3 regions of the Flavobacterium sp. MEB061 genome follow, and region 2 is predicted to be linked to each of the others. Evidence: riboswitches for the same ligand, from Rfam matches in the RefSeq annotation. Region 2 holds a riboswitch; each other region holds the start of a gene.
The links. Region 2 has a riboswitch for S-adenosylmethionine ahead of RT99_RS21650 (aminotransferase class V-fold PLP-dependent enzyme). Riboswitches for the same ligand answer to the same signal wherever they lie in the genome.
Positions count from the first base shown of each region.

Region 1 (7,781 bases), on a different contig from region 2:
GAAAGGATTTTGAACTGTCGGATATTAAAATCAATTCGCTTATTAAAGAAGAGCATTTAGAGAAAAACGGAATTCTTAATAAAGAAGCGATTGACCGATATTTTAAAATTTCAAAAATCACCCAGGCCGATAATCATGTCTTAAGATACGTTGGTGAATTTGATGTAGAGAAAAACACATTGGAAGTAAAATTAGTTTCAGAATCTGCAGCATCGGCAATTGGACAATTAAAAGGTTCTGATACCATTTTTGAAATCTACACACAATCATATGCCGATGTTCCGATCGTAATTCAGAGTGCTTCGGCTTGTAAACAGGCAATTTCAAGAGGAATTATAACTGACATCTTAAAAGTTGCCGAAAAAATTAAAAATAAGGAAGCAGTTTGGCTTTAAAACCAAATTAAAAAATGCTTTGAAATGTTCTTTGATAAACTGATTTGTGGAAATATTAAGGTGTAAATCAATTATTTGTAAGTTTTTACTTCTGCTTTGTGTAACAAAAGTTTTGTAAGATGTTTTATATCGAAAAAAAGTACTTTTTTGTCGGATTTTCGTATTAATTTATTGTTTTTTATTTGCGTAATTAAAATAATATTGCCATATTTGTTAAACCCAAAAGCTACTGAATCAATGAACTTAAATGTCTATAAAATGTTTTGCGCCATTTCGGTTAAAACCGTTGGGAAGTCTTTTGCTTAAATTGTAAGAAAACAATAAAAACATATGCAAAAGCCTCCCGATAATTTTTTTGGAGGCTTTTTAATTTTATAAGAAAATGCAAGAATTTAAAACAATAAATAAATCACAGATGAATAAGTCCCTACAGATGAACCAAAAGTTCTCTGTCGCATTTATTTGCGTGCGCGTCTGTTGATACTAAAAGTATATATGAGTTTGAAAAACTTAAACCCTTTTGGTATCCCGATCCAAAAGGGTTTTTTTATTTCATTTGGCTTCTTAACAAAATAATAAACGAATAGTAAACATAATAACACAACAAACTAAAACTTAATATCATGAGTACATTAAACTACATCGCAAAAACATTTTCAACATTGAAAAACAGGACTAAAAGAAACAATCCGCCGCCGCCAAAGAATGAATTGATCCATCCAAGGTTCGGAATAACTGAAACAGATAAAAAAGAAGAGAAAAAAGAGCCAAACTCTTTATTGTTTTTGATGTACTCAAAAGAAAATGAAACGCTTTTTATCTAAATCGAAAAGCATCATAGAATAAGGGAAAACCTGCTTAATTTTACTGGGCAAATTGTTCGGTAAATTTTTGCGTACAATAGTTTTAGTTTGAATTATGTTTAAGAAATTGAGCAATCAGTTTCGATAAAATTTGTTTGTTTAAGAAATTAGTAGTTAATTTGCACCTTTAAGTTCAAAAACGTATTGAAATGTTATAAAGAAAGGACGAGGGATTAGACCCGATGAATCCTTAGCAACCCTTCGGTAAAGCGAAGAAGGTGCTGCATTCTACCACGCCAAACGTGGAAAGATAACAACAAGAATTTTTCTAGTTTCATACTAGTTTTTTCTTTCTAATATTTCCAGATACAAATCAATAATACAACAGATTTGAAATTGGAAAATATACCAAACCCCATTAGCATACAAAATTTCACCACCGAAAATGGTGCACTTTACCGTTCGTTACCTTTAAGTTTTACCGTTTTTGGTTTGCCATTACATAGCGCGCCTATTGTTTTGGTCAATCACGCCTTGACCGGAAATGCTCAGGTTACAGGCGAAAATGGCTGGTGGAATGATTTAATTGGCCAGGGAAAAACAATCGATACAAATAGATTCACCGTTTTGGCATTCAATGTTCCGGGTAATGGGACAGATACATTTTTGATCGAAAATTATCAGGATTTTACAACCAGAGATATTGCCAGAATTTTTCTTGAAGGACTTGATGCCCTAAATATAACTCAGGTTTATACAATCATTGGAGGTTCTGTTGGCGGTGGAATTGCCTGGGAAATGCTGGCATTAAAACCAAACATAACTCAAAACCTGATTCCAATTGCAACAGACTGGAAATCGACAGACTGGATGATTGCCAATTGCTTTTTACAGGAACAAATCCTGAACAATTCATCACGACCAATTGAAGATGCGAGAATTCATGCAATGTTGTGTTACAGATCTCCGGAATCATTCAAAGAAAAATTTCAACGTACGACAAACCCAAATCTTTCTGTTTTTAATATAGAAAGCTGGCTGGCGCATCACGGAGACAAATTGCAGAAAAGATACCAATTGGCTTCTTATAAATTAATGAACCAGTTGCTTAAAACCATAGATATAACTCGAAATAGTGAGAGTTTCGAAACCTTAATATCAAAAACAAATGCCACAATTCACATTATCGGAATTAATTCTGACTTGTTTTTTACGGCAAAAGAAAACAGAGAAACTTATCAGGAATTAAAAAAGTTCAAAGACAATGTTTTTTATAACGAAATAGATTCTGTTCACGGACATGACGCTTTTTTAATCGAGTACAAACAATTAGATCATTTACTTGCCGATATTTTTAAGGCAGAAACAATAGCAAAATAAAATGAAAGTATTAAAATTTGGAGGTAAATCATTATCAAACGGAGAAGGACTTAACAAAGTTGTCTCAATTATTTCAGATAAAGTAAATCAGGGCGAACAAATTGCCGTTGTAGTTTCTGCCCGCGGAAATGCTACAGATGAATTAGAATATATTTTAAAAATTGCTGCCAAAAACGGAAATTATAAACCATTATTCGAAAACTTTAAAATCTATCAAATTTCAGATTATCCACAAGTTGATTTATCTGAAGAGTTTACTATTTTAGAAAAACTTTTTGAAGGTGTAAGCTTAATTGGTGATTACAGCAATAAAATTAAAGATCAGATTTTGTCTAAAGGCGAATTGCTTTCGGCTAAATTATTGACTTCGATTTTAAAAGAAAAAGGAATTCCGGCCAATTTTGTTGATGCAAGAGAATTGCTGAAAACCGATTCTAAATTTGGTGATGCACAGCCTTTAGAACAGCTTTCGAAGAAAAATGTTGTCAATTATTTTAAAGAACATAACGGTTCGACTGTAAATATTGTAACCGGTTTTATTGGTTCAAACAACAATAACGACACCACAACCTTAGGAAGAAACGGAAGTAATTACACCGCTTCGTTAATTGCTAATTATTTGAATGCTGAAGAATTACAAAACTTTACACATGTTGACGGAATTTACACAGCAAATCCTGATTTGGTTGCAGATGCTAAAAAAATCGAATTTCTTTCATTTAACGAAGCAAACGAATTAGCCAATTTTGGAGCAACAATTCTGCACGCAAAAACGATTATTCCATTGTTGGAAAAAAATATTCCGCTTCGTATTTTAAATACATTCAATCACGAAAATCGCGGAACTTTAATCACTTCAGATTCTGCAAAAGAAGGAATCAAAACACTTTCGGTATTAGAGAATGTTTCTCTTGTAAATCTTGAAGGTCGCGGATTACTTGGAAAAGCCGGCGTTGATGCCCGAATTTTTAAAGTAATGGGCGATCACAACATCAGTGTAAGTATCATTTCGCAAGGTTCTTCAGAAAGAGGAATTGGGCTTGTAGTGGCGACTGATAAAGCAACAACCGCAATGGTTGAACTAGAAAAAGAGTTTGAAAACGACTTTTATTCTAAAGATGTAAACCAGATTACAGTAACAGACAACGTATCTGTAATTTCAATTATTGGTCAGGATTTAAGTACTTTCCATAAGCCTTACACGGCATTAATTAAAAATAAAATTGTTCCAATATTATTTAACAACACCGTTACGGGTAAAAACGTGAGTTTGGTTGTTAAAAAATCGGAGCTGAATAAAGCTTTAAACGTAATTCACGGTGAGATTTTTGGGGTTTCTAAAAAAATCAACATTGCCATTATTGGTCACGGTTTAGTAGGCGGAACTTTAATCAATCAGATTTTAGAATCAGCTGCAGCCATCGAAAAAAGAAAAGATGTTCGATTGAATGTTTTTGCAATTGCCAATTCTAAAAAATTACTTTTAAATAAAAATGGCGTAACTTCAAACTGGAAAACAGACATTGAAAAAGAAGGTCTTGCTTACACCATTCAGGATATTATTGCTTACGCCAATCAGCATCATTTAGAAAACCTAATCGCGATTGATAATACGGCAAGTGCTTCATTTGTAGAAAATTATATTCCGTTTATAGAAAGCAGTTTCGATTTAATTTCTTCGAATAAAGTTGCCAATACATTAAGCTATGGTTTTTATAAAGAATTGAGAAAAGCTTTGGCAGAAAACCAAAAGAATTATTTGTACGAAACCAATGTTGGTGCAGGATTGCCATTAATTGATACAATAAAATTATTACACCTTTCTGGTGAAAATATCACGAAGATAAAAGGAGTTTTCTCCGGTACTTTGAGTTATTTATTCAATAATTTTTCTGCAAAAGATGTTCCGTTTAGCGAAATTTTAAAAGAAGCAATTGATAACGGATACACAGAACCAGACCCACGCGAAGATTTATGCGGAAATGATGTGGGAAGAAAATTATTGATCTTGGCCAGAGAATTAGATTTGCAAAACGAGTTTGAAGAAATTTCGATTCAGAATTTAATTCCGGAACATTTACGTGATGGAAATGTTTCTGATTTCTTGACAAAACTAAAAGAATTCGACCCAATTTACGATAAAATAAAAGCCGATCAAAAACCAAATCACGTATTAAGATACATTGGTGAATTGTCTGGAGATTTGCAAAATGACAAAGGAAATCTGGAAGTAAAATTGGTTTCTGTTTCTTCAGATACTGCCTTAGGCGGATTAAAAGGTTCTGATTCTTTCTTCGAAATTTATACAGAATCTTACGGAGATCGTCCAATCGTAATTCAGGGAGCCGGTGCAGGTTCTGCGGTTACAGCGAGAGGAGTATTTGGAGATATTTTGAGATTGTCGGATAAAGGATAATATCGATTTTAGATTGCAGAGTTTAGATTTCTGATTTGAGCTCAAACAAAAACAAAAAACAAAAAAAATGAAAGTAACCCTAAACAGAGTAAACGACGCGTTTCATTTCAAACTAAAAAATGAAAGAGGTCATGTAGTTGATGTTGATAGCAGAGCCGAATTTGGCGGAAGCGATTTAGGTGCAAGTCCGATGGAATTAGTATTAATGGGAGTTGCAGGATGCAGTGCTATTGATATGATTTCGATTTTAAAGAAACAGCGTCAGGAAATAACATCCTTTAATGCTGAGGTCGAAGGCGAGCGCGTGCAAGTTGACGAAGCAAAACCTTTTAAAGAAATCAATGTCGTTTTTTATTTAGAAGGCGATATTAATCCTGAAAAAGCCCAACGCGCTGCACAGCTTTCTTTCGAAAAATATTGTTCAGTTGCCAAAACAGTTGAGCCAACAGCAACAATTAAATACAAAGTTGTGTTGAACAACGAAGCTTTATAATTAGAAAATGAGTCAATTAGAGAATTAGATAATTTTTAGATGAAGATTAACTAATGCTCTATAAAGTTTAAGTTTTAAGTTCTTGTTTTAGGCAATGCAGAAAACTTGAAACTTGAAACATGAAACAAGAAAAACAAACAAAATGAACGAACAAGAATTTGGTTTTGAAACACAAGCCATCCGTACACATTTAGAAAAAACACAATTTCAGGAACATTCAACTCCTTTGTATTTATCATCGAGTTTTGTATTTGAGGATGCCGAAGATATGCGAGCCTCTTTTACAGAAGAAAAAGTCCGCAATATTTACTCTCGTTTCAGTAATCCAAATACCACAGAATTTGTTGACAAGGTATGTGCAATGGAAGGCGCCGAAGCTGGTTATGCTTTTGCAACCGGAATGGCAGCGATATATTCTACATTTGCCGCTTTATTGGATTCTGGCGATCACATTGTATCTGCAGGAAGTGTTTTTGGGTCTACGCATGCGTTGTTTATGACTTATTTCCCAAAATGGAAAATTGAAACTTCTTATTTTGATATCAATAAACCAGAAACAATAGAAAGTTTCATCAAGCCAAATACCAAAATTTTATATGCAGAAACGCCAACAAATCCAGGTGTCGATGTAGTAGATTTGGAATTATTGGGTCAAATTGCAAAAAAGCATAATTTGATTTTAATAATCGACAATTGTTTTGCCACGCCATACATTCAGCAGCCTATTAAATATGGCGCTCACATCGTGATTCATTCAGCAACAAAATTAATCGATGGGCAAGGACGCGTTTTAGGCGGAGTTGCAGTTGGAGAGGCTGAATTGATTCGTAAAATATACCTGTTTTCAAGAAATACAGGACCGGCAATGTCACCGTTTAATGCCTGGGTTTTGTCAAAAAGTTTAGAAACTCTGGCAGTTCGTGTTGATAAACATTGCGAAAATGCTTTAAAAGTAGCGGAGTTTTTAGAAAATCACCCAAATGTAGAAAGCATTAAATATCCGTTTTTAAAATCGCATCCAAAATATGAGATTGCCAAAAAACAAATGCTTTTAGGGGGTAATATCATCGCCATTGAAATTAAAGGCGGAATCGAAGCCGGGCGAAAATTTTTAGACAAGATAAAATTATGTTCGCTTTCGGCAAATATTGGAGACGTGAAAACGATTGTAACGCATCCAGCCTCAACAACACATAGTAAATTGTCTGTTGAAGAAAAACTGGCAGTAGGAATTACAGAAGGTTTAGTGCGTGTTTCTGTAGGTTTAGAAACAGTAAAAGATATTATTGCTGATTTAGATCAGGCGCTTTCTTAGATAATTTAGATTTTATACTTTAGATTTCAGATTTAAAAATCCGGAATCATTACTATAAATAACGATTTTTAGCTGTAATTCTATTACTGTTAAAAATCGTTATTCTATTTTGTAATAGTTTGAGTAAAAAGTATATTTTTGTTTGAATTAAAATTCAAATCTATTTAATAATCATAAACTTAAAACCAAACCAAACATGAGTAACTCTACTTACATTATTGACGAAGAATTGTTCGCTTCTAAAGGAAGCCGTATCCTAAATTATATTTTAGATATTATTTTTATTATGTGCTTAATATTTGCTTTAGCTTTCATATTGGCCATCTTAGCTGGTCTTTTTCAATGGAACGGAATATTACTTTGGTTAAGTGATATGGGTGATCTTAGTGGTCAGATAGTTTTTATTGGAGTTACAATTTTTTATTATACAATTACAGAAGGGTTTTTAGGAAGATCATTGGCAAAACTTATTACAGGTACAATTGTGGTAAATGAAAACGGTGAAAAACCATCTTTTGGTACTTTTTTGAAAAGAAGTTTATGTCGTTTAATTCCATTTGAAGCTTTTTCTTTTTTAGGTGATTCAGGTAGAGGTTGGCATGATACAATATCTGATACATATGTAGTTAACAAAAAAGATCTGGCGGAAAATTTAAAAACGTTTCATGAGTTTAATTTAATTGGAGTTCAGGAAGTAGAAGCGTAAAGAAGGAATGAAAAATATAAAATTAAAAAACACCGATCAAAAGAGTAGTGACTTTATCTATATTCTTGAAAAGAAATTATTAACTTTTGATCGTGATCGTTTTTTTAACTGTATTATTGATTTTGTCTTTATACTTGTCACAATATTCATGGTTACATTTGTTATTGTAATTATAGGGAATATTTTGCAATGGGATATCTATAGAATGTGGGAAGAAACTTTGATTAGTCTTGGATTCATAGGAACGTATCTTTCTTTTGCAATGGTCTACTA
Region 1 is NZ_JXQR01000045.1:109,267-117,047, forward strand. It holds gene RT99_RS18120 (aspartate kinase) at 1-395, shown strand, start outside; gene RT99_RS18125 (hypothetical protein) at 1,019-1,219, shown strand; SAM riboswitch class I at 1,408-1,515, shown strand; gene RT99_RS18130 (alpha/beta fold hydrolase) at 1,595-2,578, shown strand; gene thrA (bifunctional aspartate kinase/homoserine dehydrogenase I) at 2,580-4,994, shown strand; gene RT99_RS18140 (OsmC family protein) at 5,062-5,487, shown strand; gene RT99_RS18145 (PLP-dependent aspartate aminotransferase family protein) at 5,630-6,802, shown strand; gene RT99_RS18150 (RDD family protein) at 6,999-7,508, shown strand; gene RT99_RS18155 (RDD family protein) at 7,516-7,781, shown strand, end outside.
Region 1: linked by a shared signal. The riboswitch ahead of RT99_RS18130 (alpha/beta fold hydrolase) and the one ahead of RT99_RS21650 (aminotransferase class V-fold PLP-dependent enzyme) in region 2 are both predicted to bind S-adenosylmethionine.

Region 2 (7,781 bases):
GCTAACGCCGCAGGAACTTTTATTTGTTGGCGAAAAAACAGGTCTTGACGGAAACAATCTTGCCAATTGCAGCAGACTAACCGCCAAAGTTGATAATACGGCCATTCAGGACGGATTTCAATTGTACCAGCACAATTTTATCGTTGATAATAAAGGACAATGGGCTGTTATTCAGCAAGGAATGAATCCTGACTCTCAAACTGCCAGAAGATATCATTGGCATTCGCAAGATTTAAAATCCTTTATAAATGAGCCGCATACCTTTATTTACGGCGAAAATCAAGGCACAATCTTAAATCTTACGGCTGAGGCGGCCACAAAATCCAGAGAAGGTATTTTAGAATTATCTAAAGAATCTCCAACAAGAATCATGAAAGAAATGCAGCATCTTTCTATGCCTGCACATCACGATGTGAGAATGGAAGATGTGAATATGAAAAGATTGGGCGCAATGTTGTGGGCAACCCACGAAAATAAACCGGAAGATTTTGAAGAATTATTGCTTTTAAAAGGAATGGGACCAAGAGCTTTACAATCGTTAGCATTGGTTAGTGAAATAATTTACGGCACTCCTACCCGATTTGAAGATCCGGCACGTTTTTCTTTCGCTCATGGCGGAAAAGACGGGCATCCGTTTCCTGTTCCTGTAAAAATTTATGATGAAACAATTGATACTTTGCAAAGGGCAATTAATCGTGCTAAAATTGGAAATAGTGACAAAATACAGGCAATTCAAAAATTATCAGAGATTTCAAGAAAAGCCGAAGAAAGTTTTACACCCAATTCTAACTTTGATGCCCTGATTCAAAGAGAACGTGATGAATCGCACAAATATGGCGGAAGAACTATTTTTGGAGATGCCAAACCTCCAAAAAGCAAACCTTCAAACCCTAATAATCAATTGGAATTATTTTAAACTGATAACAGGTTTTAGCAAAAAAAAAACTCATTTCGGTAATGAAATGAGTTTTTAAATTTTATTAAAAAGCACATTTATATTACCCGAGCTCAAACCATTTTTGTACCTCTTTTTCAATATCTTCTCCAATTATAACATTCTCAAATTCATTAGAAGAACTATTGTATTTATAATCTTTTTGCCATTCCTGATAATTTTGCGCAACTTGCTGTATAGCATCACAAATAAACAAAAGTTCTTCATTTGTCATGATTGGATGCAGGGATAAACGAACCCATCCCGGTTTATTGGTTTGATTTTTCTGAAGCAATTCGTTTGTAATTTCCTTTGATTTTTCTTCGTCAATAGCAAACAAATAATGCGCATACGTACTGGCGCAGGACCAGCCGCCACGAACCTGAATTCCGAAACGGTCATTTAAAAGTCTAACAACCAAATTGTAATGAATGTTTTCAATTATAAAAGAAACACAGCCAATTCTTTCGGTCGCAATATCTCCCAAAATAGATAAACCCGGAATTTTACTAAACGCTGCATAACAAAGATCAAGCAATTCTTTTTCTCTGTTTTTTATGTTTTCTACCTTCATCTGGTCTTTTAGTTCCAGAGCCAAAGCAGTTCTTATTACCTGCAAAAATCCTGGAGTTCCGCCATCTTCTTTTACTTCTATTATGTCACTATATTGATATCCTCCGGATGGATTTGTCCATTTTACGTTTCCTCCGCCCGGATTATCGGGAATGTTGCTTTTGTATAACTTTTCATTAAAAACCAAAACACCGCAGGTTCCGGGACCACCCAGGAATTTATGTGGAGAGAAGAAAATCGCATCCAATTGTTCTTCGGGGTCTTTTGGGTGCATATCAATTTTTACATAAGGTGCCGAAGCTGCAAAATCAACAAAACAAAAACCACCATTTTGATGCATGATTTTTGCCAATTCATGATAAGGCGTAATTATTCCGGATACATTTGAGCAAGCCGTAAAAGAGCCGATTTTTAGTTTTCGGTCTGCGTATTTTTTTATTTTTTCGGCAAGAATTTCAGGGTTTACCAAATTGTTCTCGTCGGCAGGTAAAATAACCACATCGGCATTGGTTTCATACCACGGAACCTGATTAGAATGATGCTCCATATGCGTAATAAAAACAACTGGTCTATCTGTTTTATCGATAGTTTCAGAATGCAATTTATTATCGGCAGTACGCAACCCCAGATAACGCTGTAATTTAGATAAAGCTGCTGTCATTCCGGTTCCTGTGGTAACCAAAACATCAGATTCATTAGCGTTAACGTGTTTTTTAATTACTGCTCTGGCATGCTGATAAGCATACGTCGAAGCTTTTCCGGTTTGACTTGAAAATGAATGCGTATTGGCAATCATCGGACCTATTTTATTGAGCATTATATCTTCAATCGGAATATATAATCTTCCGCTGGCAACCCAGTCAGCATATAATAAATTTTGTTTTCCGTAAATGGATTCAAAAATGTGATTTACTCCTATTGTATTTTCTCTAAATTTCGAAAAATACTTTTCTAATTGGCTTGTTTTTACTTGCTTCTCAATAACATTCATTTCCCTATCATTTTAAATTAACATATTTTATTTCTCGTTGAATCTTTGGAAGAATCCAAATTTTCGAAGTGATTTTTTAAGGTTTTGTAACCGATATATCGCAGTTGATTATTAGTGTTGCTTAATAAGATATTTTTCATAATAATTTGATTTAAAATTGAACATAAGTGTTCCCTGACCAATTTGAAATGGCCTAACGTAACGTCAATAAAGGGAAATAGACTGGAAAAAATTACCTGCCGTGCATTCGAAAAACTAAAGATTTATTTTCCTGAAATAGCAGATTGGTTTCTGTAAAATTGGCGTATAATAATAGCTCAGCTTTCATTTTAATAATAAAAAAATTTAATATTGATGAGCTTATTCAGATTTACTAAACGAAATCTTTCTTATCTGTCCGCCGTAGCGGAAGGATTTAGCACCTTATTTGGCAACAGGTTGCTAAGACATCATCGGGCCTATTCCCTCAGTCTTTCTGGATAAGTCATGTAGAAATTTTCTACTCTGCAAATATATATAAATTCTATCGAATTAATATAGTTAAAAATTGTTTTTTTTAATTTTTAACAATAAATAAAGTATTACGCATTGTAAGATCTCTTTTCTGAACAATAAACACTTCAAACAATTGACATAAATCATTTCTTTCTATAACTTATTATTTAGTTGAAATGAGCATCTTTGCATATCGAAAAATAAACTTATTTAATGATAAAAATTACACCCGAATTATCTTTTCCACTAAAAGATGTATTATTCTCATTTGCATTAGAATCTGAAGCGGCAGATGTTTTCGTTGGTCAAAATACGCTCATTACCGGAATCGGAAAAGTAAATGCAGCTTATGAATTAACCAAAGTTATTCAAAACAAAAAACCATCTTTAATCGTTAATCTTGGATCTGCAGGAAGCAATTCTTTTCAAAAAGGCGACATTATTTGCTGTACTAAATTTGTGCAAAGAGATATGGATGTGAGAGGTTTAGGGTTTGCGCAATATGAAACTCCGCTTTCTGATTTACCAGTGATTCTTAACTATGGTTTGGCAATGGATAACCTGCAAATAGGCATTTGTGGAACAGGTGATAGTTTTGAAATGGGTCATGCCACCAAAATCTACGACGTGGTAGATATGGAAGCTTACGCCCTTGCCATGATTGCCATGAAAGAAAATATTCCGTTTTTATGTCTAAAATATATTTCAGATGGTGCAGATGACAATGCCGCTGATGATTGGGTTATTCAGGTTCACAAAGCCGCCGCAGCTTTCGGAAACATTTTACAACTCAATAAAAAAAAGATTTAAAACACGAATTTCACGAATTTGCACGAATTTTTAATTAGTTAATCTTAAAACCAATTCGTGCAAATTCGTAAAAGCCATAATTTATTTTACTTGTAAACATTGCCAACGGTTTCAACCGTTGGGACATAATGCATTTTTATTATGCATGTCCCCCAAGGTTGAAACCTTGGGCTATATTGATCTCTCTTTCTTTCTTCTATCCTCTTGCCTCTATTCTCTTGCTTGTATTCTCTTTCCTCTATTCTCTATTCTCTTGCTTCTATCCTCTTCCTTCTTAATGCGATTTTTTCAAATATTCATCAAAAGCTTTATTTGGATCTGAAGTTGCGTATTCATTTTCCGGTTCTGGAATTACGTGAATCTTTGAATCTTTTAAGGATACAATGGCAGAACAAACATAGACCCCTATTTTTCCTTCGCTGTATTTAAAATCCAATAAAGTTAATTTAACCACTTCATTTATCGATACTTCATAGTAATTTCCGTGACGGATTATTTTAAAGTAGATTTCTTTTTTATCGACAATTTCAAATTGATTCGTTTGAATATTTTCGAAGATAAAATTGTTTTTGACGTCTTTTTCATTAAATCCCCACGCTCGAAACTGGACAAAACCATTTACAAAATCAATCGAAACATAATAGGCAGTTCCTTCTTCATCACACTCAATTACAAAGCCTGTTTTTCCCATTCCTTCAACCGCCAGTGTTCCTTCCCACACAAAATCATTGGATGGTTTTTCAAAACAAAAAACTTCATAACCGCTTCGGCATCCAAAACGCCATTTATTTTCATGTTCTAAAACAAAATTTGCAGATGGATTTCCTAAAATAGGCACCGGAATTGGTAAGTTCTTTTGCTCAATTGTTCTCTGATAAATCGTTTCCCAATGGTGATAGGTTTTTAATAAAAGTCTGCCGCTGGTATCAACATCTAATTGTTTTGGTGGCGGAATTACGCGATGTGTGTTGACATTTCCTCCCACAAAATAAAAATTGTAAATCAAAAAATAATCGCCCTCTTTTACAATTCTTGCGGCATAATTACCTTGTGGCATTAGCACATTATTATGAAAAGCATGATATTCTCCCTTAAAATCAGGAGAAAACCAATAGCGAACCTTAATATCTTCGCGAATCGAGCCCAATAAATAATGCATTCCTTTTATTTCGACTACACAAGGGCATTCCACATCATCATATACATACGGAACATGCAGCGGTTTTTGAAGCACAAAACCAGTCGCTTCTCTTTTTGCTACACCAATGCACCCTCTTCTGTAAGTTGGTCCAATGGCACTTCTGGCACAAATTAGCAAATAATCTTCGCCTTCAAATTCATACTTATACGGGTCTCTAAAACTAATCCATTCGCGGGGATTATTGGCCGAACTTTCATAATAAGGTGCCTGACTTTTTAAGGGAAGACCATATTCGTTTTCTTTCGTCCAGTGAATTAAATCCGGAGAAACTGCCCTTCCTACTTTTTGCATTATTCCTTTATCCTTGCGCTTTAATCCTGTATAATACATTTCGTAACCTTCTCCCGCTGTGTTTTTACTTACATGCATCGTCCACAACATGTCATCATCCCATTCTCCGGGATCTCCAACCCACAAAGCATTTTTTACTCTTTTCCAGGAAAGACCATCACGCGATACGGCATGTGCGATATAATCGTGATTAGGAATAATCAAATGAAATAAATGATGAAGTCCGTTTTCATCAATAAATACATCAACATCGCCTATTTCCCAACTGCTAAAACCTGAACCTGAATACATATTATTTTATTATTTTATAATGTTTTAATCCTTCTAAAATCCCTAAAGATGCTGAGCTTTTTGCCACAAAAATACTTTTGGTTGTTTCATAATGATCTAATTCCATACTTCTGTTTCCCACAATAATTCCTTTTATTTCACCTCTGAACATGTCGATATCATTTCCTGAATCGCCTGCCGCAATTACGTTAGACAAAGGAATTGCCCATTTACGGCATAAAAATTTAATTGCATTTCCTTTTGAAGCCCTTTTGGGAATAAAATCCAGAAACTGTCCGTGACTCGGAATAATGTTGATTTTATACCATCCCTTTCCTAAAGCTTTGACTAACTCTTCATGATCGTATTTTTCTTTATCATAATAATAGGAGATTTTAAACGGATTTTGAGCTTCATCTTCCTGGAGTTTCATCCACGGAATTTCTTTTAAACGATTTTCAATATCATCTCTTTTCCATCTTCCTGATAAAAAAGTCGCCCAGCCTTTATCTAAAATGTAATCCGTACCATTTGTATAATAAATTTCGGTTCCAACAGAGCAGATAATAAAATCCGGTAGCGGAAATTGTTCTTCATCAATCACTTTTTTAACAAGCGCCAAATTTCGTCCGGATGCCAGGGCAAAAGCCATTTTATTGGTGCGATTTACTAAATGCACTTTTAGTTCTTTTAAACCCGGATTATTTAATTTGGGTTCAATTAATGTTCCGTCAATATCCGAAACCAATAAGTTTTCAACTTTTCTTTTTAAACGTTCAATATTAATGTTTGGATAATGTCTGTTTTTAATTCCGGAACCAGATGAAAGCGTCAGATTCTCATTAATTAACTCAACATATTGGTTTACATGACTTAACCAACTGTAATGTTTTTGAATATTAATAGCTCCGTTATTCGAATAATATTTCCATTGATTTTCATCGGTTAATATATTTCGCACCGCTTTTTTAATTTCATTTACATCTAAAGGATCTACCAATATTCCGTTTTGACAGGTCGGTATAATTTCAGATGGCCCTCCGTTTTTGGTAACCACAACAGGCAAACCAGAACTGGCTGATTCTATTACGGTTAAACCGAAATTTTCGTGCAGCGTCAGATTGACAAATACACCTCTTTTTTCGGCCGCATAACGGTAAATAATCGAAACTTCATTTTCGACATCATGCTTTTTCGGAATTGCCATTTTTCCGTATAAATCGTACTTATCCATTAACAGCAGTAAATCTGTTAATACGTCTTTTTCTGATTCCGGCATTTGTGAAATATCTTTTCGGATACCTGCAAAAATAACCAGATTAGCGATGCTTTGCAGTTCTTTGTCTTTGCCGTAAACTTCAATAAGTGTATGAAGATTTTTATGGCGATCTGGCCTTGAAAGTGCCAAAATAAAAGGCTTGTGGGGATTTATAAGAAACTTAGAAATGGTTTCTGCAACCCAGTATTTTCTTTGTTCTTCTTCCATTTGCTTATCTAAATCCTGTTCGAGATGATAATAGGGAACAAATTTTCTGGTATCGATACCGGGAGAAATGGCGTGGTACTTGGCTAAATCAAAATTTTTATACGGTTTATAAGTTTCAATTTCCTGCTCTGTCGAAGTAACAATAAATTCTGATAGTTCGAGTGTTCTTTCTTCTGCGGCAATTCTGGCTTTAAACTTAAATTTCTTTTCGAGTTCCTGTTCGTCTATCCCGCTTTCGAGCAATTTTTTCTTTTTATGAAAACCTAAAGAGTGTCCGGTATGAGCAAAAGGAATATTTAAGATTATCGATAATTCGCTGGCCACATAACCCGCATCTCCGTAATGCGAATGAATCCAGTTGGGAAATATGTCATGAACTTTAATATGCTGAACAATTCCGTTTACAAAAGTGTCAAGACCTTCCCATAATTGTTCTTTCGGTTTGTATTTTTTCCCTAAAAAGGGAATTCGCCTTATGGTTAATTTTTCATTTACTACTTCAATAGGTACTGCATATTCTGGAGAAAGACTGCGATCGTCAATCAATCTGGTAAATAAATCAACATGCTCAACATCTGCATGTTGGGATAAAAATTCGGCAAGTTCGTATACATATTTAGTTTGTCCTCCATTATCAGCATCTCTGCCAATCTCAAGACCTGAGCCTTTCAAAAGTCCGTGAATGTTGATCAATGAAATTCTTAATTTTGTCATCATCGTTTTTATTAAT
Region 2 is NZ_JXQR01000074.1:108,504-116,284, reverse strand. It holds gene RT99_RS21655 (DUF763 domain-containing protein) at 1-916, shown strand, start outside; gene RT99_RS21650 (aminotransferase class V-fold PLP-dependent enzyme) at 999-2,498, opposite strand; SAM riboswitch class I at 2,885-2,984, opposite strand; gene RT99_RS21645 (nucleosidase) at 3,207-3,803, shown strand; gene RT99_RS21640 (glycosyl hydrolase family 32) at 4,078-5,586, opposite strand; gene RT99_RS21635 (HAD-IIB family hydrolase) at 5,588-7,768, opposite strand.

Region 3 (7,781 bases), on a different contig from region 2:
TCGATTAAATCTTCCGGTAAATCAATTCTGAAAATCTGTGGTAAAATTTGTAAATGTCTTTGAACAGCAATTGGTTTAATTCCCGGAATAATAGGAATTGTAATACCCATTTCTCTCGCTTTTTCTACAAAAGTAAAATATTTAGCATTGTCAAAAAACATCTGCGTCACCACATAATCTGCTCCTGCATCTACTTTTTCTTTCAGTCTTTTTAAATCTGATTGTAATGAAGGAGATTCTAAATGTTTCTCAGGATATCCCGCAACTCCAATACAAAAATCAGCTTTATTGCCGGCATCCATAACTTCATGCAGATATTTTCCGCAATTTAAATCGTTTATTTGTCTTACCAAATCAATAGCAAAACTATTACCACCAACTTTTGGCACAAAAGATTGTTCATCTTTCATGGCATCACCACGAAGAGCCATTACGTTGTTGATTCCCAAATACTGACAATCAACCAGCATATATTCTGTTTCTTCCTGTGTAAAACCACCGCAAAGCAAATGTGGTACAGTATCTACATTGTATTTATGTTTTATAGAAGCGCAAATTCCAAGCGTTCCCGGACGCATACGAGTTAACTTTTTATCCAAAAGTCCGTTGCCTTTATCAATATAAATGTATTCTTCGCGTGAAGTTGTTACATCAATAAATGGCGGTTTAAACTCCATCAACGGATCGATATTATCGTATAATTCCTGAATGCTTTTCCCCTTTTGAGGCGGAATAAGTTCAAATGAGAATAATGTATTTCCTTTGGCGTTTTCTATATGTTCTGTTACTTTCATTCTTTAAATTATGAGTTATGAATTATGAGTTTTGAGTTGTTTGTGTAAAAAATCTGAATCAAAAACATAAATCAAATATCTTTTTTTGTTTCAGGTTTCAAAGTTTCAAGTTGCTTTAGAGAACCTGAAACTTGAAACCTGAAACTTTTCTTAATCTGCTATATTAGGGTTTAACCATTTCATTGCGTAATCTGTTGGCACGCTACGTCGTTTGGCGTAATCAACCACCTGATCTTCTTTTATTTTTCCGAGTCCGAAATACCTGCTTTTCGGGTTTCCGAAATAATATCCGGAAACAGAGGAAGCCGGCCACATTGCCATGCTTTCCGTCAAGGTAACTCCAATTTCTTCGGCTACATTTAAGAGCTTCCAGATTGTTGGTTTTTCCAGGTGATCCGGGCAAGCCGGATATCCTGGCGCCGGACGAATTCCTTTATAATTTTCTTTAATTAATTCTTCGTTTGTTAAAGATTCTTCTATATCATAACCCCAGAAATCTTTACGAACTTTTTCGTGAAGATATTCGGCAAAAGCCTCAGCAAAACGATCGGCCAATGCCTTAACCATAATTGAATTATAATCATCCAAATCCTTCTCAAATTCTGCGGCCCATTCGTCTACACCAAAACCGGTTGTCACACAAAAAGCTCCCATATAATCCTCTATCCCGCTTTCTTTTGGCAGAATAAAATCAGACAATGCAATATTCGGCGCGCCTTTTGTTTTTTGTGATTGCTGACGAAGCGTTAAGAATTTCTCTAAAACTTTTCCATTTTCATCACGCAATTCGATATCGTCATCATCAACCTGATTCGCAGGAAAAATTCCATAAATACCTTTTGCTTGTAGTTTTTTCTCAGCCAAAATTACTTTCAGCATTTCCTGAGCATCTGCAAAAAGAGAAGTTGCTTCTTTACCCACAACCTCATCTGTTAAAATCGCAGGATATTTTCCATGCAATTCCCAAGTTTGAAAAAATGGCGTCCAGTCGATATACGGAACCAAAACATCTAGTTCAACCTCGACGGTTTGTTTTCCAATAAATTTTGGTTTTGTCGGCGTGTATTCACTCCAATCTAATTGCATTTTATTTTTACGGGCATCTTCAATACTCAAGAAGTTTTTATCTCTTGAACGATTTAAAAACGTTTCTCTAAACGAATCGTATTCTGCACGAATATCGCTTGCATATATTTTACGGTTATGATCTAACAGGTTTCCTGCAACTGTCACGGCGCGCGAAGCATCGTTTACGTGAATTACAGTTTCTCTGTATTGCGGAGCGATTTTCACAGCGGTATGCGCGCGCGAAGTCGTTGCTCCACCAATCATAATCGGGATTTTAATATCTTGTTTGTCAAGTTCTTTGGCCAGATACACCATTTCGTCAAGCGAAGGTGTGATTAGTCCGCTTAAACCAATGATATCTACATTGTGTTCAATTGCAGCAGCAATAATTTTTTCCGGAGGCACCATAACACCAAGATCTACAATCTCATAATTGTTACAAGCCAAAACTACCGAAACAATGTTTTTACCAATATCGTGAACGTCACCTTTTACGGTTGCCATCAATATTTTCCCGTTTCCTTGTTTGTCTCCGGCTTGTTTACTAGCTTCAATATAGGGCAATAAATATGCAACCGCTTTTTTCATTACACGTGCCGATTTTACTACCTGAGGCAAGAACATTTTTCCGCTTCCGAATAAATCTCCTACGACATTCATTCCCGTCATCAAATTGATTTCGATAACTTCGATTGGTTTGGTTGCTGCCAAACGGGCTTCTTCTACATCTTCTTCAATAAAAGCATCAACTCCTTTTACTAATGAATGTGTAATTCTTTCCTGAACCGTTCCTAAACGCCATTCCTGAATCGCTTTTTCATCTGATTTTACTTCGCCTTTTACGTTCTCAGCAAAATCTAAAAGTCGTTCTGTCGCATCGTCACGCCTGTCCAGAATTACGTCTTCAACGTGTTCTAATAAATCTTTCGGAATATCATCGTAAATCGAAAGCATCTCCGGATTCACAATTCCCATCGTCATTCCGTTCTTGATTGCGTGGTATAAAAACACCGAGTGCATCGCTTCACGAACGTGATCGTTTCCTCTAAAAGAAAACGAAACGTTACTTACTCCACCGCTAATATGCGCATGAGGCAAGTTATCTCTAACCCATTTTGTACCTCTAAAAAAGTCCAAAGCATTCAGGCGATGTTCTTCCATTCCGGTTGCAACGGGGAAAATATTTAAATCGAAAATGATATCCTGTGGAGGAAAATCAACTTTATTAACCAAAATATCATACGAACGCTGACAAATCTCGACTCTTCGGTCAAAATTATCGGCCTGACCTACTTCGTCAAAAGCCATAATAATCGCAGCCGCTCCGTAACGTTTGATTAATTTGGCATGATGAATAAAGGCTTCTTCACCTTCTTTCAATGAAATGGAATTTACAACACTTTTTCCTTGTACTACTTTTAGACCCGCTTCGATGATTTCCCATTTCGAACTGTCGATCATAATCGGCACTCTCGAAATATCCGGTTCTGATGCAATTAAATTCAAAAATTTAGTCATTGCCTGAACACCATCAAGCATTCCTTCATCCATATTAATATCGATGATTTGTGCTCCACCTTCTACTTGTTGTCTTGCAATATCAAGCGCCTCGTCATATTTCTCTTCCTTAATTAAGCGAAGGAATTTTCGTGAACCGGTTACATTCGTACGTTCCCCAACGTTTACAAAAACACTTTCGGGCGTAATAATTAACGGTTCTAATCCTGCTAATACAAGGTCTCTTCTTTTTTCTGCCATTTTTTCTAAGTTACTAAGATCCTGATCCCGAAGCCTCGGGACTAAGGTTCTGAGTTTTTTTTATTCTTTTCTTTCCTGCAAGGTTTTCGAAACCTTGTAGGTATATTTCGTTTTTTAATAATCTTATTTTGGGCGTGCCCCAAGGGTCGGGCTATCCGCTACAAGTCCTCGCACTTCCTTCGTCAGGCTGTGGGCTTTTCACTTCTATCCCTCACGCAACATTTGTTATATAATAATCTATTTGTTCCGTAACATATTTAATTACAAATTGCCTTTATCGCTTCAGCTGAAGACTTTCCACCTAATTCTTTTCCTTTTTTAAAATCAGAACAGGCTTCATTTTTTTTATTTAATTTTAATTTACTAAGCCCTCTATTATGGTAAAACTCTGGACGATCCGGACTTTGTTTAATCGCTATATCATAATAAATAATTGCATCATCATATTTTTCCAATTTAGCAAATGCATCTCCTTTAGCAGAATAAGGTCGCGAAAAGTCAGGCCTCAATTCACTTGCTTTACTAAAATCACTAATAGCTCCTTTATAATCTAAATTATCATATTTAATCAAACCTCTATTATAATATGCGTTGGTAAAATCTGGATTAAGTTCAATTGCTCTATCATAATCCGCCATTGATCCAATAGCATCACTCGAACTATACTTTACACTTGCCCTGCTATAATATAAATCAGCATCTTTATTACTAAACTCAATTGCTTTATTATAATCAGTTATCGCTCCACTGTAATCATTAAACGCCGTTTTAGCTGAAGCTCTTTCGGAATAATACATATCAGGAAAATTGTCTAAATCATCATTATTTAATTGTACAGCTTTATTTAAATCATTTATTGCTTCTCTGTAATTCTTAAGACATTTTTTCGCAATTCCTCTATTAAAATAAGCATTTATATATTTGGAATTAAGTTCAATTGCCTTATTATAGTCAATTATAGCTTCTTTATATTGTTCTTTTTTTGCTTTTATAATTCCAATTCCACAGTATGCTCTCGAATAATTGGGATTAATCTCTATTGCTTTATTATATTCAATAAGAGCATTTATATAATCCTCTTTTTCATAGCTTTCTTTTCCTTTTTTAAAATGTATTTCCGCAGTTTGTGCATAAAATTTCTCAATTGCAAAAAAAGAAAAAAAGGCTAATGCGATTATAAATATTCTCATAGTTATATTAATTAGACTAATATCGGCGCTACTCTCGGCTTATAACCCTTCGCAACCTCAGCAATTAATCGAATATGATCCGGAGTTGTTCCGCAGCAACCGCCAATTATATTGATTAAATTATCATCTAAATATTCTTTGATTAGCGCCTGAGTTTGTTCCGGCGTTTCATCGTATTGTCCGAAAGCGTTTGGCAAACCTGCATTGGGATGTGCCGAAACGTTAAACTGTGTATGCTGAGATAATGCTTTTAAATACGGCTTCAATAAATCGGCTCCTAAAGCACAATTGAACCCAACACTCAATAACGGAATATGTGATACTGAAATCAAAAACGCCTCAACCGTTTGACCAGAAAGTGTTCTTCCTGAAGCATCGGTAATTGTTCCCGAAACCATGATTGGAATATCCAAATTGCGTTCGTCTTTTACTTCTTCGATTGCAAAAAGTGCTGCTTTAGCATTTAAGGTGTCGAAAATAGTTTCTACCAAAAGTAAATCGCATCCTCCATCCATTAAAGCTTCGACTTGTTGTTTGTAAGCAATACGCAAATCATCAAACGTTACGGCTCTGTAACCCGGATCGTTTACATCTGGCGACATACTTGCCGTTCTGTTTGTTGGTCCGATGGATCCGGCAACAAAACGTGGTTTCTCCGGATTTTTAGCGGTGAATTCATCGGCTACTTCTCGGGCAATTTTAGCCGATTCGTAATTTAATTCATAAACCAAATCTTCCAGGAAATAGTCGGCCATACCGATCGTAGTTCCTGAAAAAGTATTGGTTTCTACAATGTCAGCACCTGCATCAAAATAGGCAGCGTGAACATCGCGGATCGCTTGTGGTTGTGTTATGGATAGTAAATCGTTGTTTCCTTTTAACGGATGGGGGAAATCTTTGAAACGCTCTCCACGAAAATCTTCTTCCGAGAAATTATAGCGTTGCAGCATTGTTCCCATTGCTCCATCAAGGATTAGGATATTTTTTTTTATTGCTTCCTGAATTGTTATTGCCATGACTGCTTGCCTTTTGCCACGAAGACGCTAAGACACTAAGCTTTTTTTATTCTATTATTTAAAACATACCTAATAGGCTTTGAAAACCTGTTAGGATACGCGTTTTGATTCACATTAATTCCAAGAATTCACTATTGTAAGCTAACTAGCCCCGATTGAGTCGATATCCTCGCAGTGAAACGGAGAGATAAAGACGAAAGCGGGAACTATTGACAGCAAAAAATGCGTCAATGATTCGCTCATGATACTGAATTCAGTAAAATAATATTGTATGGTTGTCAGGAAGAGTTTTGAGAAATACTTTTATGTATTTGTGTTATCTATCTTTAATACTATGAATTAGTAAAAAGTAGAATGTAGCACCTTCTTTATGATAAAGGGTTGCTAAGGTTTCATTGGGTCTTTCCCTCCGCCTTTCGTGATAACTTTCAATAATTTTAAGAACAGTGCAAAGGTATGAAATAGCCTTGCGACTTGCAAATGTTTTTTTAAGTTTCTAAGTTGCAATCCTGAAGCCTCGGGACTGAGGTTCTAAGTTTAAAATTTTTCTTTGTGTTTTGCTTGTATTAAAAGCTCCGGAGGAGCATAATATTTTATAGCCGAAAATTATCCGTTTGACCAAAGCTCCAGAGGAGCGATACCTCATTATTATAATTTAATATGTCACCCGATGGGGTTTCTTCCATAAATATCCTTAATTCTATAAATATAACATCCTTCTGGGATTTGTCAATATTATAAATAATCGTCCTTTTACTTATTTTTTCTTGCTTGCTTTTGCAAGCGGATTAAAATCTAAACAAAGCTGTAACCAAAACTCTAAATCCTTATTTCTTTGCCAGCCGTTTTCTGTGACGAAAATATAGTTTTTCATTGGTCTTTCAGAGCTTGACATTGGTATTATATCGTCTCTTTCTATTGCATCTGTATAGGCAATATCATCAATTCTGCAAAGCAAAAGATTTTCTCCCGTTTGTTTGTCAAGTCGGGTTCCGCAGCACATTTTATTGTCTACCATAAAAACAAGTCCGCCAAACATTTTCTTTTCGAAAAAGTCAGCTTCTTTGTGTTGTAGAAACCTTCGGATTCTTTGCGCATTATTTTCGTCGAAAGCCATTTTTTTAAGGTTCTAAGATTCTGAGTTACTAAGATAGAAAGTTTTGAAATTAATATTCCATAAAAGACTGTAAACGAGAAAGGTTCTGAGATGCTAAGTAAAAAACTTAGAACCTCAGAACCTTAGTATCTTAGAAGCTTAAAAACTAAACTATAGCTTTCACAACTGCTTTCGGCGCTTCTTTACGAGTTCCGTCGAAACCGTCTACTCCAGAAACTGTTGTATATTTTAATACATATTTTTTACCCGGATTGATAATTGCGTATGCAGCCTGACACATTAAAGTCGCTTCGTGGAAACCACATAAAATCAATTTCAATTTCCCTGGGTATGTGTTTACGTCTCCAATTGCGAAGATTCCCGGAATATTAGTTTGATAATCTAATGCATTGTTTACTTTAATGGCATTTTTTTCGATTTCTAATCCCCAGTCTGCGATTGGCCCTAATTTTGGCGTTAATCCGAAAAGTGGAATAAAGAAATCTGTTTCAATTTTGCGGTGTGCTCCGTTTTCTTCGATATCTAACGATTCAACGTGCTCTGCACCATTGATTCCGATTACTTCTGCAGGCGTAATTAATTTAATTTTCCCAGATGTTTTTAATTCCTGTACTTTTTCTACAGAATCAAGAGCTCCTCTAAACTCATTTCTACGGTGAATTAAAGTTACTTCTGAAGCTACATTGGCCAAAAAGATACTCCAGTCTAATGCTGAATCTCCTCCTCCGGCAATTACAACTCTCTTATCTCTGAATTTCTCCGGATTTTTGATGAAGTATTTTACTCCTTTATCTTCATAAAACTCGATATCTTCTATAAGTGGTTTACGAGGCTCAAA
Region 3 is NZ_JXQR01000045.1:127,676-135,456, reverse strand. It holds gene metF (methylenetetrahydrofolate reductase [NAD(P)H]) at 1-794, opposite strand, end outside; gene metH (methionine synthase) at 945-3,620, opposite strand; gene RT99_RS18220 (tetratricopeptide repeat protein) at 3,878-4,810, opposite strand; gene RT99_RS18215 (homocysteine S-methyltransferase family protein) at 4,822-5,826, opposite strand; SAM riboswitch class I at 6,140-6,254, opposite strand; gene RT99_RS18210 (TfoX/Sxy family protein) at 6,584-6,943, opposite strand; gene RT99_RS18205 (NAD(P)/FAD-dependent oxidoreductase) at 7,089-7,781, opposite strand, start outside.
Region 3: linked by a shared signal. The riboswitch ahead of RT99_RS18215 (homocysteine S-methyltransferase family protein) and the one ahead of RT99_RS21650 (aminotransferase class V-fold PLP-dependent enzyme) in region 2 are both predicted to bind S-adenosylmethionine.